DNA from 3 places in the Virgibacillus ainsalahensis genome. Region 1 is predicted to be linked to each of the others. Evidence: riboswitches for the same ligand, from Rfam matches in the RefSeq annotation. Region 1 holds a riboswitch; each other region holds the start of a gene.
What was found. A riboswitch is a leader RNA that binds a small molecule or an ion and turns the genes downstream of it on or off. The one in region 1 is predicted to bind lysine.
Positions count from the first base shown of each region.

Region 2: linked by a shared signal. The riboswitch ahead of dapA (4-hydroxy-tetrahydrodipicolinate synthase) and the one ahead of ACZ427_RS18835 (amidohydrolase) in region 1 are both predicted to bind lysine.
Region 3: linked by a shared signal. The riboswitch ahead of ACZ427_RS05570 (Na+/H+ antiporter NhaC family protein) and the one ahead of ACZ427_RS18835 (amidohydrolase) in region 1 are both predicted to bind lysine.

Region 1 covers NZ_AP043943.1:3,796,796-3,802,790, reverse strand. Annotated here, with positions in the region: gene ACZ427_RS18845 (hypothetical protein) at 1-216, opposite strand, end outside; gene ACZ427_RS18840 (N-acetylmuramoyl-L-alanine amidase) at 416-1,570, shown strand; lysine riboswitch at 1,666-1,840, shown strand; gene ACZ427_RS18835 (amidohydrolase) at 2,054-3,652, shown strand; gene ACZ427_RS18830 (hypothetical protein) at 4,611-4,799, opposite strand; gene ACZ427_RS18825 (hypothetical protein) at 5,042-5,995, shown strand, end outside.
Region 2 covers NZ_AP043943.1:748,418-754,412, reverse strand. Annotated here, with positions in the region: gene ACZ427_RS03450 (MerR family transcriptional regulator) at 1-186, shown strand, start outside; gene ACZ427_RS03445 (DUF2187 family protein) at 203-412, shown strand; gene ACZ427_RS03440 (outer membrane protein assembly factor BamB family protein) at 540-1,889, opposite strand; gene ACZ427_RS03435 (DUF4352 domain-containing protein) at 1,914-2,675, opposite strand; gene ACZ427_RS03430 (hypothetical protein) at 3,235-3,393, opposite strand; lysine riboswitch at 3,819-3,998, shown strand; gene dapA (4-hydroxy-tetrahydrodipicolinate synthase) at 4,127-5,029, shown strand; gene ACZ427_RS03420 (VanZ family protein) at 5,345-5,461, opposite strand.
Region 3 covers NZ_AP043943.1:1,186,739-1,192,733, reverse strand. Annotated here, with positions in the region: gene ACZ427_RS05575 (sodium-dependent transporter) at 1-1,181, opposite strand, end outside; gene ACZ427_RS05570 (Na+/H+ antiporter NhaC family protein) at 1,416-2,978, opposite strand; lysine riboswitch at 3,139-3,316, opposite strand; gene yunB (sporulation protein YunB) at 3,365-4,129, opposite strand; gene ACZ427_RS05560 (YunC family protein) at 4,234-4,542, opposite strand; gene ACZ427_RS05555 (bifunctional metallophosphatase/5'-nucleotidase) at 4,602-5,995, opposite strand, start outside.

The DNA.
Region 1 (5,995 bases):
TAGATTAAGGGTGATGTTCGGATGGATGCTGGTGATGAGCACTGGCTTGAGGGTGATGTTTGGATGAATGCAGGCGATGAGCACTAGATTGAGGGCGATGTTTGGATGAATGCAGGCGATGAGCTCTGGATTGAGCGTGATGTTGGACTGGATGTAGGTGATGAGCTCTGGCTTGAGGGTGATGTTTGGATGAATGCAGGCGATGAGTACTAGCAATCGAATATTATTGTTGGAACGATGTCAGATCCCCTCACAATCGACACCAAAATAGGACAAAAAACACAATAATCATCTATCCATAGTTCTTCCGGATGGTTTTTTGCAAAAAGTGTTTAGTTTTCACTTGTTACGGATACAATTAACTATTATTATTAATTTAATAGTCTTAATTTTACCCACAGCAAAGGAGGACTTTATGAGAATCACACACAAACTGACGGTTGGGATTGGTTTCCTGGTATTTTTATTTCTATTTATTCCGACCGCGGTGTACGCAGCAAATGAAAAAACATACGAAGTCAGCAATTCGTTACTGAATGTACGTAGTGAACCTGCTGACGGTGCGGAAATTGTCGGTTCGCTAAGCAAAGGTGACAACGTTATCGCATTTCAGGAAAAATACGGTTGGGTACAAACCTATTACGGTGGTGAAGAAGCCTGGGTAGCTAAACATCATCTGATTGCGGTTAGCCAACCTGAAGAAAACAGTACCCCTACTGTTTCACAAACTTCAGCATCAGCTGAGTCAGTTACAGTCAAAGCAAACGGTGTACATATCCGGACCGGGCCCGGGACAAATCACAAGGTCATTGGTTTAACTTCATCCCCAGATACATACAATATAGTGGAAACATCAGGTGATTGGCATAAAGTTAACTTAGGTAACGGATCAACGGGATGGATTGCTTCATGGCTAACCGATAAAGCAACTGAATCAGAAGCAGTAAATTCCGAAAAGGAAACAAGTGAATCTGAAAGCACAGGCTCAGGCAATGATGTAAGTGAACCGGTATCACAGAACTCAAATGGATCACTGGAAGGCTATCATATCGTTCTTGACCCAGGGCATGGTGGAAAGGACCCCGGTGCAATCGGTATTAATGGCGTCTACGAAAAAGACTTGGTTTCATCTACAGCTGATATCGTCCGGCAACAGTTGGAAAGTGCAGGGGCTAATGTAACAATGACAAGATCCGGAGATTACTTTATTTCACTCGATGAGAGAGTTGGCATCAGTAATAATCACAACACCCATGCTTTTGTCAGCTTGCATTATAATTCCTTTCCTTTACTTTCTGTGAATGGAAACAGCACATTTTATTACAGTAATACAGACCGTACACTGGCACAACAGGTACAGTCTGCAATGGCTTCCACTACGTCTTTGAACAACAGGGGCATTATGGAAGGAGACTATCGTGTGCTACGTAATACAAGCGCACCTTCTGTTCTTGTTGAACTTGGATTCATATCGAATCAATATGATCTGTCTGTTGTGCAAACTTCTGACTATCAATACAAAGCAGCAGAGGCGATTACGAACGGATTGAAAAATTATTTTCATAATTAAAAGGAAAAGCTGTCCAGACAAGGGCAGCTTTTCTTGAATAATGGTATATCTTCTGATAACATAAGCATAATTTCATAAATCAGACCTTATCAGATCGGTGAGGTAGAGGTGCAAATAATACTAGTACTCAATAGTAGAATGACATCGATGATAATTGATGAAAGGATTATTTGCCGAAGCGTAATACGTGTCATCCTTATTACTGCTGGTATGTCTTTGAAGAAGAGAGATACTGCCATGTTTAACAATACATGGAGAACTACTGATCGAAATGGAGGATAACGTATATTGTAAAACAATGGTAAGTTATTTTCTATCATTGTTTTTTTATATTTAAAAAGCAATTACGAGAAACAACCTCATCATCCCCTTCATTCCTTCAGCATATCCCTGACACAAACACATCAACTGTTTCATTGCATACAATGAGAAAGCCATTCGATTGGCAAAAAATGAACAATATTACTAAAGGAGGCACACATCATGAAAAAAATCTATACACATGGGAACTTTTATACATTTGATCCATCAAAACCCAAAGTGCAAGCTGTTGTAATTGAAGATGGCCACTTTATTGATATGGGGACAACAGAAGACATGCTGCTTCAATGGGAAGATGCTTCCAGTGAAAAAGTCGATCTGGATGGAAAAACGGTTACCCCAGGTTTAATTGACAGCCATCTCCATCTTTCCATGCTTGCCAATACATTTCTGAGTCTCGACTTAACTGGCATTACTTCCAAACAGGAAATGCTTGAGCAAATTCAACAGAAAGCGAATAGCTTACAACCGGGCGAATGGCTAGTTGGAACCGGATGGGATGAAAATTTGTTCACGGATGGATCAGCTCCTGAACTGCATGAGCTGGATCATGTGGCACCACATTGTCCTTTGTTTTTATCAAGAATTTGTTCACATGCTTCTCTCGTTAACAGCAAAGCACTGGAAATGAGCAATTACCATCCGGATATAACAGTCCCCGAGGGTGGTACGATCGTTTTGGATGAACATACACAAAAACCGACTGGACTTCTGTTGGAGTCTGCGTCAGATATCGTAAATCAGCATATTCCGGAGAAATCTTATGGTGAGCTGAAATCGGCAATGCGAAAAGCCATCAAGTTTGCGATGGAGAAAGGCCTAACAAGCGTACATACAAACGATCCGCTCTATTTAGGCGGTCTTACGCAGACATATCAAATCTATGATGAACTCTTGAATGAGGAGCAGCTTGGCCTCCGGTGTAATCTATTAATTAATCATGAGTTCCTGAATGATTTACGGGAATCTGGTATGTATGCCGGATACGGAAATGATACATTACAAATTGGCGCTGTAAAAATTTTCGCAGATGGTGCGTTTGGCAGAAGCACTGCGCTTTTATCTGAAGCCTATCACGATGATTCAACAAACTACGGGGAAGCCATGTTAGATCAGGAAACACTTTTCGACATTGTTAAACGCGCACGGGACCTGTCCATGCCAATCGCAGTTCATACCATCGGCGACCAGGCTCTGGAAAATGTTTTGGATGTACTGGATCAATTCTCTTCTGCCTCCCACCGTGACAGGCTTATCCATGTGCAGGTATTAAGGGATAATTTAATCCATCGGTTGGCAGTGCCAGGCCGAATTGCAGATATACAGCCAAGATTTTTGGTTGGGGATTTTCCATGGGTACAAGAAAGACTGGGTGAAAAACGAATTGACCTTGCTTATGCATGGAAATCACTAATATCAGCTGGTGTAATCTGTGCAGGTGGTTCGGATGCGCCAGTTGAACCTGTTGATCCTTTGCTGGGGATTCATGCAGCTGTAACAAGAAAAGCACCCGGACAAACGCATGATGGATGGAATAAAAAGGAAAAACTATCGATGGAGGAGGCATTTCGGTTATTCTCTGAAATGGGAGCATACCCAACAAATGAAGAAACTGTAAAGGGAACCATTTCAAGGGGGAAATTGGCCGATCTGACCGTTTACTCAAAGGACCCATTTGAGATGGAAGATCCGGATGATCTACTCGATACAGAAATCGAAATGACAATTATCGGTGGAGATATCAAATACCAGAAAAACTAATTTCATGAACATCTGCCGAAAAACGAAGGCTTATGAAAGGATAAATAGTTCACTTTTGAATGAACAAGTTAAAAAGCATACCAAACCACATAGTGATTGGTATGCTTTTTTCGTGGATATACTAAAAAACATTTGCGTTCTGTCGTTCTTCAACCCGATGAGTGACTGAACAAGCGGTGCTTCTCTGCGTTCGGTCGTTCTTCAACCCGATGAGTGACCGAATGACGGCTCTTCCTCTGCGTTCGGGCGTTCTTCAACCCGATGAGTGACTGAACAAGCGGTGCTTCTCTGCGTTCTGTCGTTCATCTACCCGATGAGTGACTGAACAAGCGGTTCTCCTCTGCGTTCGGGCGTTCATCAACCTGATGAGCGACTGAACAAGCGGTGCTTCTCTGCGTTCGGGCATTCATCAATCCGATGAGTGACCGAATGACGGCTCTTCCTCTGCGTTCGGGCGTTCTTCAACCCGATGAGTGACCGAATAAGTGGTTCTCCGCTTCGTTCGGGCGTTCTTCAACCCGATAAGTGACCGAATAAGCGGTGCTTCTCTGCGTTCGGGCGTTCATCAATCCGATGAGTGACCGAATGACGGCTCTTCCTCTGCGTTCGGGCGTTCTTCAACCCGATGAGTGACCGAATAAGTGGTTCTCCGCTTCGTTCGGGCGTTCTTCAACCCGATAAGTGACCGAATAAGCGGTGCTTCTCTGCGTTCTGTCGTTCATCTACCCGATGAGTGACTGAACAAGCGGTTCTCCTCTGCGTTCTGTCGTTCATCTACCCGATGAGTGACTGAACAAGCGGTTCTCTTCTGCGTTCTGTCGTTCATCTACCCGATGAGTGACTGAGTAAGCGGTTCTCCTCTGCGTTCTGTCGTTCATCTACCCGATGAGTGACTGAACAAGCGGTTCTTCTCTGCGTTCGATCGTTCAATCTCAAAATTAGTGAAAAACCACGTTTTCTAGTGCAGCCATTTTCCGGATTTTGATTTAATCGTGTCTTTATCTTTCGGTTCGGATTTCCCGTTATTCATTTCCTGTGCACCTTGCTGGAATTTAATATGAACATATAATTCATGCATGATCTGTTCCATTGATACACTATCCGGTAAACTTTTAATGATTTGAATGACTTCCTCTTTCGTAGTCAAACAAACACCCCCTTCTCTATGTACAACTTACCATCTTACTTTCATTTTACATTTAATTTTGAATAAATCATACTCAAAATACCATTAAACTGATATTTATTCTCTCCAACCTTTCAATCAAGAAAGTTCCGTATGCTGTTTATGTGAAAAGACACTTTAAAAAACGGTCTTTAAATGACTTTTATTTTTACGTAAGATGTTGAATGATATACTTAAGAAAACGATAAAAGTGAGGTTTTAAAATGCATGAAATTTTAGAGGAGCTCGTGAATGAGACTGCCGATACATTTGGTTTGGACAGTTACTATTTAAAACGACATTCTATTTTTCGACAAACGGACGATTTTCAGGATACATTTTATATTCTTTCCATGGAATGGTTTCCTAAGAACAACGATCAGACAGATGAGGACATCAACCCTCCCGGCACAGCGGTCATTGATATGGATATCCATTCAAAAAAAGTGAAGCGAGTTATCTTTGTTGAAGATGTTACTTTTGCAGAGCAAAGCGGTTTTCCCGATGCCGATACTGAAAATGCAATTGAATGGGTGGAAGAGCTCACCGGACTGGAATTTGGCCGTCAATTTAAACTAATGAATGATGACAATTACTCACTATATTTCCAGGCAGCTGTGGATAATGTACCTGTTTATCCTTCTGGCATAATTGAAGTGAAGTTTAACGCAGACGGAAAGCTTATATTATTTTCCATTGATGGTGTTTTTCCACATGAAGAACAGATTAATTGGGAACCCTTTGATTTAACCCCTGAATCAACAGCTCCACTTGCTAAAGAACAAGTACAGCTGCTGCAGATACCGATTGAGGATGAAAAGAAATGGCTCGCTGTCTATGGCACAACAACAATTTTCCTCACAAATGACGGGAAGCGCACCATTTCTTTTGAAGAAGTGGAAAACCAGGGCTCGTACGTAAAAAAAGATTTGCCTATAGAATGGGAAACAACAGACGTCCATGCGTTCAAAGCACAAGATTACGATTTGTCAGTAGATGTGACGATAGAACAAGCTCTGAGACAGGAAGCTGATCCAGATACGCTTCCTTTAACAGAAACAGATCAGAAAAAAGCATCACAAGAAGTAAGAAATTTTATCCAGCGTGAATTCCCTGCTGATAATGGCAAATGGAGACTCACAGCATTGTATCGTGAGAATGGTTATATTTTTGCAGAT
Region 2 (5,995 bases), 810 kb from region 1:
CAGGAGCAGCAGTATGAACAAAACAAACGAATCAAACACACAGAAAAACAAACAGAAGAAATAAATCATTTAAAACGAGAGATTCAAACATTAAAACAAGAACTTACCAACATAAAAGAAAATGAAATCAAAAAGGAAACGTTCGTTAATTTATTTAAAAAATCAGAGCCGATGCATTTGCTCTAAAGTGGGAGGAATCGTCATGTTTCAGCCGGATGAGAAAAAAGCTAAACCAGGAGATGTTATCGAATTTATACGAGAGGATAAACTGTTGAAAGGAAAGGTGTTGCATTCCCAATTAAAAAACAGCAGTATTGTCGACATCTCCTCCTTGAATGATATGACAGCACTGGAGGTCAACCATCCTAACACGGTGGTAGGGCATGATAAATACAGGATTATTCAATCCTAGATGTGCTTTCAGAACAGTGATTGCTAAACTTATACAGCAGAAAAATTACCCCCCCAATGCATTAGAAAACCGGGCAAAAGCGGCCCGGTTTTTTCTGGTATTCTGACTTGCAAATTACCTTTTATGTTCAGTCAATCGTTGTCAAAAATGCTTCTCTTTCATATGGATCTTCCTGATCTTCCTCGATGTAAGGCACTACGATAAACGTATTGTCCTGATTATCATCCGGTTGACTTGGCGTAATTTCACCATCCATTACATATCCGTCTGTAACTTCTCCGGTAGTTGGAGCAACTGTTACAAGGAAATCCTCTGCCTTCTGAGCATTTTGACTATTCATTGTTCCTGTCAAAATCACTGTCCCATTTTCTGAGATACGCACATCCACATCCATCAAATCTTCGCTTATTCCATACCCCTCTGCTTCTAAACCATCATTTCCTGTAAAGGCCCAGGCAAGTGTCTGACTATCTATCTGATAACCTAAGACAGATTGTTCCAGATCAATAAACAGCATATTCCCATTTGATTGGACGTCAGGATATGTTTGCTCATACATTTCGAATGTTTTCGGAAGATCAAGTGTACTGACTTCCTCTCCCGTCTCTTTGTCCAGCTCTGTAAGTGTATATTCTCCAGTTGTTCCACTTCCTGTGTGCATCAGGGCAAATAACGCATCATCAGTAGGATGCAATGTGTAGTAACTAGTATCCTGTGACCAGATTTCTTCACCGGTTTCTTTGTTAAGTGCTTTGGTAAAGCTGTTTGTGTTGTAGATAATCATCTCATCATCCATCGTGATGTTTGACATCATCGAACCAGACAATCCAGCATCAAACGGATCTGTAGACCAACCTTCATTTCCCTCCTGGAGATCCGTCGCATGAAGGATATAAGTATGTTCATCTTTCGTAATATAGTAAAGTCTTTCTTCATCCACCTTCATTTGATGGACAGGGACTCCAGGCTCAACCATTGTTTCAACCGAATGGTCTTCCTCTCCCACTTTATAAATAATATCTTCGAAGGCTGTATAATAAAAGCTATTCGCATATACTGCCGGTGTCCAAGGCATATCATTATTACCCGGGTATTCCGGTTCTGCTCCCTCACCATTCTCATTAATCATTAATGTACTATCAGCAAGCAACGTATTTCCCCCGGTAGTAAATGAGGAAAAATCCTCACTGATATAAAAATTGACACTCGACCCCTTCACTTTCGGATCCTCATCCATTTCTTCATTGGAAAAGAAAATCGTCTGATCAAGATCAGCTTCTGTTTTTTCCAAATTAAAATCATGAATATTTATGATTTCCAATTCCTCGTCTTCCGGTGTTGTTTCTGCTTCCTCCCCGTGGTTTTCACTTCCAGCACCCGGACTTTCTGGACTGGTTTCTGCTGTATCTGAATCGGAACAACCGATGACGAAAACCATGACAACCATCGCCATTCCCAACAGTTTTATATCTTTCATATGATACAACTCCTAAGTCGTTTTTTACTGAAGCTCCCAAGCATAGATGGTACTTAAATCATAATAATTACTCAGATAATATGAATCTTCATCTGCGTATTCCTGATCGATGGGAAATACGAGATATACCTGCTGCTCTTCCCCTGGATTAAGTGTAACGTCTTCCATTTCCCCATCAATAAAAGGTACATTTCCGCCATCATTAATCGTAGTGCTAGCATCTTTTCTTTCCAAATCTGGTCTTATCGTGAATTCATGACCAAAATTTGTTGAAAACGTACCATCCCCTTGATAATATTCCGCATGTTCCCCGTCGTTTTTAAAGGTTACGTCAACAACGGCCTGGGTTTCTCCTTCACCCGCTTCTTTAATCGCTTCATGCTCTGTTACTTCATCCGGCAGTATATCTGTAATGAAAAAGTCGTTTACTTTAACTACGACACTATATTGATGCTGCCAATGTCTAATCTTACCTTCCTCCCCCATTGGTGTAACAAAGACATCATCGCCATTTTCATTCGTTGTTCTTTCCGCATTGCTTAAATCATCTCCGCCCTTACCATACTCATCCTCTTTGGCTTCATCACTTTCCGCTGTGTCCGTTTCGGTGGATTCTTCTTCCGTTGATTCTTGCTCAGATATTTCTTTCTCTACTTCTTCGGCTTCATTCTCTTCAGAAGCACTTGTTGATTGCTCTTCATCAACCGTCTCCCCGCTGCTTCCGCAACCACTTATAATGAGTATGCTCATGATCATCACAGCAAGCAGCATCATTACTTTTTTCATTTCCCTACCTCCTCGCTAACGTTACAAAACTAATAGTATTCTAGCATAGTCCTCTGGCTATAAGTATCCACAGAAAGTAACACAAAACCATATCAACTTATTAAAATAGGTATTTTCTCACAGGTTGTTATGATGATATTTCCTATAAAATGAAACCTGTTGACCCCCTTTCAAGACAGTTAGAAAATTGCGATAAAATATAAGGAGCTTATAAAGATATATGCTTAAAGTAACGAGGCAGGACTGGTGAACATTAATTGAGGTTTAATACGGGTGAAAAAGAGGGGATTCGTGCATGGAATCGATATTGGATATTCATCCGATGGTAGTCCTATAATGTTAGGTGATTCTGCTGCACATTTGATGAAATCTAAATGAAGAAAGCGTATGAAAATCGAGTTTGAAATGGATATACTTTCCCATGCAGCAGATTTTCCTGATCGTTCCTTTAATCGCTGCTTTTTGAGCAAAAAGAAAAGCCTGAAAAAAATTCCTCTTTTCCAGACCCAAGTGGGAAGTTTCAAATCGAGCGGCCGCCGATTGATGGTTTTCCTATCGTTTATATTGTATGTGTTCCTTCTTCCGTATGAATAACTTTGATTGCCTTTAGCTGATCTTTTGTTTTTTCGTCCGCTTCTTTCTTTGTCTTTGCCTGAACAATTGTTTGCTTTACAAGACCATCCTCTGTTTGGTACGTGATGTGATAGTCACTTAGCATATATATGATAGCTCCTTTCTATCCTGAACATGTATATTCTTGTGGCGGTGTGGTAATAGAACAATAACCTATGACTTTCGCCCGAATTTTTATTTTTATACTTAATCATACAGCTACTCATTTTATCATATTCTTTCTCGCATGCAACCCCTATCATATTTTCCCTATTTTTTAGAATCTTCAGCTTTCTAATCCCCCTATCATAAAGGGTGTTTTCACCATTACAACCCTACATCTACCTAAAATTTATTCATCATTCCTTATGACTCTCGACGAAAACTATTAAACATTGCAACGGATTTTCCCCACCCAATTTCCATCATGGCTTGAACGAAAATAAAATTTATTCATTCTTTCCCTTGCGCAATTCAATATTTTCTGTTATATTACAGTCAATTAAATATTTTCTTATTTCATAAGTTTGAAATGAGGATAGAGGTGCAACTGCCATCACTACACAATCGGAGGATGATGAGATTCTATGAGGATTGTGAAAAGGGGTAATTGCCGAAGTGGCGGGAAACTCATATTTCTCGGGACTGGTTCTGCTATTGAATAAATATGGAACTGTCATATAGGGAACTATATGGAGGGCTATCTTGCGCATGGAAACGAATTGTAAAATGACTTTCTACAGCAGTAGCGAAATCCCTCGCTGCTGCTTTTTTGCATTTCCCATGCATGGCCTTTCCACCTACTGTTTTTTAAAATTTTGGCAAAGGGTGTGGAAGTTATGTATTTTGGGCAAGTTTTAACAGCAATGGTGACACCATTTGATTACCAGGAAGAAATTGATTATCATGCGACGCAAACATTAGTGGATTATCTGATTGCGAACGGATCAGATGGTTTGGTGGTAGCCGGTACAACCGGTGAATCGCCGACATTGATACCGGAAGAGAAAGTCGATCTTTTCAAATTCGTTGTGAAGGCTGTCAATGGACGTGTCCCGGTGATTGCCGGAACAGGTTCCAATGGAACGAAAGCCTCTATCCAGTTGACGAAACAGGCAGAGGAAGCCGGTGTTGATGGGATCATGCTCGTTACACCATACTATAACAAACCAAACCAGGAAGGATTATTCCAGCATTTTCAGGCAATTGCAAGTTCCACCAACTTACCTGTAATGATGTATAACATTCCTGGCAGAAGCAGTGTTAATATGTCTGTGGAAACCATTTTGCGTCTTTCAGAAATCGAAAATATTGTATCAGTCAAAGAAGCAAGCGCTGATCTTGGCGCCATGACAAAAATCATCCGCAACACACCAGATGATTTCACATTGTACAGCGGCGATGACGGGCTGACATTACCAGCTTTATCTATCGGCGGAGCAGGCGTTGTTTCGGTTGCTTCACATGTCATTGGTAATGAAATGCAGGAAATGGTTGCTTCATTTAAAAAAGGAGATATTGCTGGTGCTGCTTCTCTTCATCAGGATCTGCTTCCTGTGATGGAAGCATTATTTGCAGCCCCAAGTCCAGCACCGGTAAAAGCTGCCCTGAATATAAGCGGTGTTCCAGTGGGTGGCGTTCGTCTGCCAATGATGCCACTGGACCGGGAAGAAACTGCTGTATTGCAAAACGTGCTGACGGAAGCAAGGGGATATTTTTCCCGTTTTCGGGCGATTGTATAATTACAGGGGGGGGGGGCTGAGCCAAAGCAAAGGATCAGACCCCTTTTCCTTTAAGCCAGATAACTGATTTGCGCACTAACACGAGTAGCAATAGTTCAAAATAAAAATTATCCTTTCAGAAAAAAATTCGTCTTTATCTCTGTTCTCTTGAATCCTTATCTGACTTTCCCAAATAATATAAGAAACCTGCCGATGATAAAATAACTAGCATAGTGTAAACGAACCCCATCGTTATCACCTCTTTGATTAACTAAATCTTCAGCTAATCTGCTTTAATAGTGAAAAAGCTACTGCCTTCTTTAACAATCGCATACATTAGTTTAATGACCTTTTCTTAAATAAAACTAAAATCAGAAATCCTAAATATCCACCTAATGTGTTTAATATAATATCATCTACATCAAATACACCTAATTGAGTAACGTATTGCAATGTTTCAACTTTGCCAAAACTGGTTAAGTTATTTCCTCGATGAAGCAATGGCGATTATAAAAAATATAAAAAACACCACGCCTACCCCTAGTAATAATGTTACTAAGCTCACATTATCCCACCCTTCGATTCTCTTCTAACAAATTCTACTCAGTAAAACATATAAAATTACTCAAAAAATAAAAATCCATCTATTTTTTAGTTTTCAAATGATTAACTTATTAATTATCATTTTTTTCCTGGAGGCATTTCTTGGGATCTAAATTATTCTCCCTAAACAGTATTGGCAAAAAGAGTTATGAAATCAAAAGCAAACCGCCTCTGGCAGCATTTCATCAGTACGATTTGGAGAAATCTAAAGTTTCATCTAGTTCATTTGCTGAACAGAATTGGCATCTTTTCTTTCTATCATCCTCCAGAAAAACTACCCTTTAGCTTAAGAAACTTCCAAAAAATATAACGAAAACTAACAAACTTGATAAACCCAACGTAATAATTACAGTAGTCACACTCCTTGCCATTCCCTGCCAATCT
Region 3 (5,995 bases), 1.3 Mb from region 1:
AATGCTGCAACACCAAACTGGTTAATGAAATAATCAACCGAGTCCAGGAAGTTTAATCCCCCTTCTGTTGCATAAAGCAGGGAAACAATTGCCGCCACTCCGCCACCGAATAATACTGCTTTCGTTCTGGAGATATTAAATTTATCAGCTAAACCAGCGACATATGTTTCCGTAATAGAAATCAACGAACTCAAACCAGCCAGCACTAACGATATAAAAAACAGAAATCCAAATAACTCATTTAATGCCGGGAGCTGGTTAATAATCTGAGGAAAGACCACAAATGCCAGGCCAACACCATCTGTCACTACTTCATCTACTAGAACATTCGCTTCTGTGGCCATAAACCCTAACACAGCAAATACACCTATACCTGCCAATAGTTCAAAACTGGAGTTCCCAAAACCAACAATAAAAGCATTATTGGTAATATCTGATTTTTTCGGAAGGTAACTGGAATACGTTATCATAATTGCAAATGCGATCGATAAACTAAAGAAGATTTGTCCGTATGCCGCTACCCATACATCAGCGGAAAATATGCTGCTGAAATCAGGTTCAAAAAAGGCATTTAACCCTTGCATCGCTCCAGGAAGTGTTATCGCCCGAATAACAATAATCAGAAAAACAACCACTAATGCAGGAATAAATATTCGATTGGCGATTTCAATTCCCTTTTTAACACCTGCTGATAAAACACCTAAAACAATAAGCCATACAATAATTAATGGAATAAGAACACCTGGAACAAAGCTACCTACCGTACCAGGATCAGCCAGGTTTAAATAATCACCAAACAGAAATCCTTCCGTATCCGATCCCCAATTCAAATTAAATGAAAAGACAGAATAAGACATTGCCCAAGCTATGATTACAGAATAATAAGTAGATATAACAAAGGCAACTAACACTCCCCACCAGCCTATCCACTCTGCCTTTTTGTTCATCCTTTTGAACGATAGCGGAGCTGATCCCCGATACTTATGACCTATTGTGAATTCCATAATTAAAATAGGAATCCCAGCTGTAAGTAAGGCAAATAAATAGGGAATAAAAAATGCTCCCCCACCATTTTCATATGCTTCCGCCGGAAATCTCCAAATATTACCCAGCCCTACAGCAGAGCCGACTGCCGCCAGGATAAACCCTGCTCTTGTCCCCCATTGTGAACGAGTATTCATGTATAGACCTCCTTTTTTTGTTTTTCTCCCTATCATAAGTGTATGTTCAAATATAACAGGGAATGTTTGAAATGTTTGGTTTTTTCTGACTTCACTTGTATTATAGCGGTGCTTTCTGATCATGTCAAAATAATTTTGTAATTTTCTATATTATTATTCTTCTTTATATTATTTTTGGATTTTGCTACATAAAAAAAGCATTCTTTCATCGTTACGTGAAAGAATGCTTTTAATTTATTGAACTTTATTTAAATTGGACTGTGAATAGAATCGAAAAATTAAACCACCAACAATCAGCAGAGCAAATACAATGATTAACGCTAGCAATAACTGACCTGTTAGTCCCAGAACAAGATAACCTGTACATGTAAACACAGCTGCTATTAATGCATATGGCAATTGTGTCAGTACATGGTCAATATGATTCGAACCTGCTCCAGTTGATGATAAAATTGTTGTATCTGAAATAGGTGTGCAATGATCGCCAAACACCGACCCTGCTAGCACTGCAGCTAATGATGGAAGCAGCATATCTACATCTGTTATAACCGCTACTTCTGCTGCAATTGGCAGCATAATGCCAAATGTCCCCCATGAAGTTCCTGTACCAAGTGCCATTAATCCGGCAATTAAGAAGAACATAAACGGGAGCATCGATGCACTAATGGAAGCATTATTTACAATTTCCGCTAAATATTCACCCGTTTTCAATGTCCCGATCACAGAGCCAATCATCCATGCTAATAATAAAATATAAATGGCAGGGAGCATTGTTTTGATTCCTTCCCAAAAGACTTTCACTGCCTTTGCTCTTGGTACAGTTTGCTGAAGATGAAAAGCAAAACTGGTTAATACCGCAGCCAGTCCACCAATGAATAAAGAGAAATTAACATCTGTATTGGCAAATGTTGTTAATATTGTAACATCACCCTCACTTGCATTGGCACCTGTAATAATCATAGAAGTTACAGTTGCTATAATGAGCACTAAAATGGGTACTAGTAAATGAATTATTTTACCACCTTTATGTGGTTCAAACGTGTCACCTAAATCACCTGGAACCTTATCCTGATCCGGATTGATTAATTCCCCTTTTTCAATTGCTCGTCTTTCATGTGTACGCATTGGCCCAATATCCATTGTGAACCAGGCTACCAGAAATACAAGTATTATTGATGTCAAAGCATATAAATTGAGTGGAATCATTTGAATAAACGCGCTTAGTGGCTGCATATCTGTTATTTCATTTGCAGCAAATAACCCGCCAAGAATACCAATTATATAGGCACCCCAACTTGAAATTGGCGAAATTACTGTGATAGGGGCTGATGTTGAATCAATGAAATAAGCAAGTTTAGCTCTGGAGATATTGTGACGATCCGTTAAAGGACGTGCTATTTGACCAACTGCCAAAGCATTGAAATAATCATCAATAAAAATAATTAGCCCCAAAACAGGTGTCATCAATGAAGCCCCTCTTCTTGTCTTCACCCGCTTAATAATCCAATCCCCGAATGCCCGGCTTCCGCCAGATGCCTGCAGAAATGCTGTCATAACCCCCAGTAATAAAAGAAAACCAATCAACAGGAGGTTTCCTGTATTTAATCCCCCATCGGAAATAAAGATTTCTGCAAAAACAATCCATATTTCTTTTAAGGCGTCCACTATATTAAAATCATGAATGAATAATACCCCGACAATAATCCCGGCTCCTAAAGAAATCAACACTTTTCTCGTTAGTAAAACAAGTAAAAGCATAAGAACAGCCGGTATTATTGAATAAAATGTTCCTTCCATTATCGGTTACCTCCAAATATTATTAATCAACTATGCACGAAGATAACTAAAAAGCTTTGAAATAACGAGCATAAATTTCTTTCAGGTAGTATGAAAGCACAAAAAAAACAATGACAGAAAATAACCTATCATTGTCCCGCAATATACGTTATCCTCCATTTCGATCAGTAGTTCTCCATGCAATTTTTGAGCATGACAGTATATCCCTTATTCAAGGATATACCAGCAATAATAAGGCTGACCTCCCTATTATGCTTCGGCAGACAATCCTTTCATCAACAATCATCGATGTCATTCTCCTGCTGATTACTTTTATTATCTGCACCTCTACCTCACCGATCTGATAAGGTTTAATTATTTAATTCCGATATTAATATACTAGATTTTCAGTCATTCTGCAAGTCATCTTTTGGTACAGCGATTGAGGGGCCACCATCTCCTTCGCCATAGAAATCCGGAACATCACCCATAATCACTCCTGAATCGATGTATATTTTGGTGCTCACTTCTTTCACTTCTGTTGTAAAAGGGATAACAATTTGAACATCAGCCTCTACAATCAAATAAACGGTAACTAAAGCTCCATTAATACCTATGTCTTCAACTTCCTCGATAACGTCTGTTCTCACACTTCCAGCTAATTCAAGATTAACAGGGATACTTGGCCCCAGATTGGCAAGCAGTGTATTTCCAGTTGCTTGACCGATGGGTATATCAACTACTGTAGGATCCAGCTCGGTATAGCTTTTTTCTTCGTCTTCATATTCCGCTGGTTCCTCAAGCGGATGATCAAATTGAAGCGGTTCTCCTCTGTTCATACTCGTAAAAAACTCTTCAACGCGATCTGTTGATACACGGTTTATCTCACTTACCACAGAAGAATTCCAGCCGTATGTAGTTATATTTCCCTCATTATCCCTAGTAATGGACCTCACCTCTTCAAAATCATATTCTTCAGCAAATCGTACTGCAGAGTTAATCGCTCTTGTAGCAAATTCTTCTGTCTTTAATTCTGCTATTTCCAGTAATGTTGGTGTGAGTCCTTTATTAATAATCCAGATACTAAAGAAAACAAAAACCATAAATAATATGAAGGTAATTATTAATACATTTTTCCCTGGAGGTGGCGCAATTTTTTTTCTAAATCGCATTCGCTTTTTCAACATAAAAACCCCCTTATAACAAATTTATGCTTGTTTTAAGGGGGTTAGAATGTAAAGTTTTTCCGTTAAATTTTCTTACTGTATTCGTACAACTAAGATATTTTCATCAGCGCATCTTTGCCTGTCATACCAACTTCCCATCCGTATGCTTTGGAAGCATCTGTAATTTTTTCTAATGGAGCATGTAATAATTCATCAATGGTTCTAACACCCATCGCACGAGCAGCAATTACATTTCGTTCTTTTAATTTCGGTATCTCATTAAAGATGTCCACGTCCAATGCCGCACACATAATGTAGCCCACATCATTGGAAATCGTTAATAGATTCGTTTTAGGCAACTCGACGCGAACTGCTGTAAAAAACATGCCGTCTACTTCTAACGGATTGACTGTAATCATGGAAATAGAAGACCTCCTTTGTGATAACAATACATGGTATGCACAAATAGGCTATAGTGTCACGATTCATCGCCAAACTTATTCCGTAAAGTATCCGCTAATAAATCCCGCAAAAACTCAGGCAGGTAATAACGCTTCGTTTCCGATTTCGCTACTTCCGGAAGTAGACGGCCGAATGTAAATGTATCTGCAGTTGCCACAGAATATGTATGTTCAGATTTCAATGGTGTACCATTCATGGTAACCTGTTTCACATACTCCCCGCCCTTCACATGAAATGCTGTTTCAACTTCCAGCCCTGAAAAAATCATCCGGCCGAGCACTTCTCCACGAAACCCAAAACCTTTCAGCTTCAATTCCATAAAATCCTTTGTAAAGGATGCACGAATGACTTCAAGCAGCTCATCACCGTTAAGTGAAACAACTACGGGGTTAATCGGGTGTGGACAAATACGGTGAATATCCTGGTATGTAATATCACCTGCTTGAAAATGGTCCAACAAGAGACCAGAATTCAACATGGCACAGTCCGCATTTGTCCATGTTTTCACCTCATTCGTCAGCTCCTGCATAATTTTTGTATCTTTAAACCATTTCACTTCTATCGGTTTACTTATATGAACAATCTTCCGGCCTAATATTTCCTCAGCCTGGTCGTGCAACTCATGCAGTTTTTGTTCCGTTTGCAAATCTTTTGCCAGATGTGTGATGTCAGTGGCATATGCTTCCTTTTTTACAAGCTTTCGATCTGTATGATCCCATGTTAAAATTACTTCACCTGCAAACGTACAATGCTTTCCAGCAGCCGTGATTAACGTATTATTTACGTATTCTCCTGTTCTAAGCAGATGATGGGTATGTCCACCAATAATCACATCAATATCAGAAAATCTTCGTGCAATTTCCTGGTCTTCCGTAAATCCTAAATGTGACATTAAGATAATAATATCTGTTGACGTCCTTAGTTCATTTATATATTTATCCAATGCCTCAAACTCTGAAGATATGTGCCAATCCAACAGTTCATAAAAAGCGTTAAATGGAGCGGTAAGTCCAATCACACCAATCTTTACTCCATTAAACGATTCAATACGAACAGTTGGCTGCAGCCAGTGAGGTTCTATATTATCTTTACTGTGAAGATTCGCACAAACTACTTGAAAATCAGCATCATCATATAATTGGAAAAGATCCTGATGGGCTAAGGTGATTCCTTCATTATTTCCGATTGTTGCCAAGTCATATCCAACATCATTCATCAATTGCACATTGGCTTTTCCCATAAATGCTTCAGCGATTGGATGTACACGGTCGACATGATCACCAATATCAATTAGCCAACAGGATTCCCCCGCTTCTGCTTTCTTTGCTTTTGCATTTTTTAAAAAGCCTGCAACCCTCGGCCATTGATCAAAATTACTATGTAAGTCATTTGTATAATAAAAATAAAGTT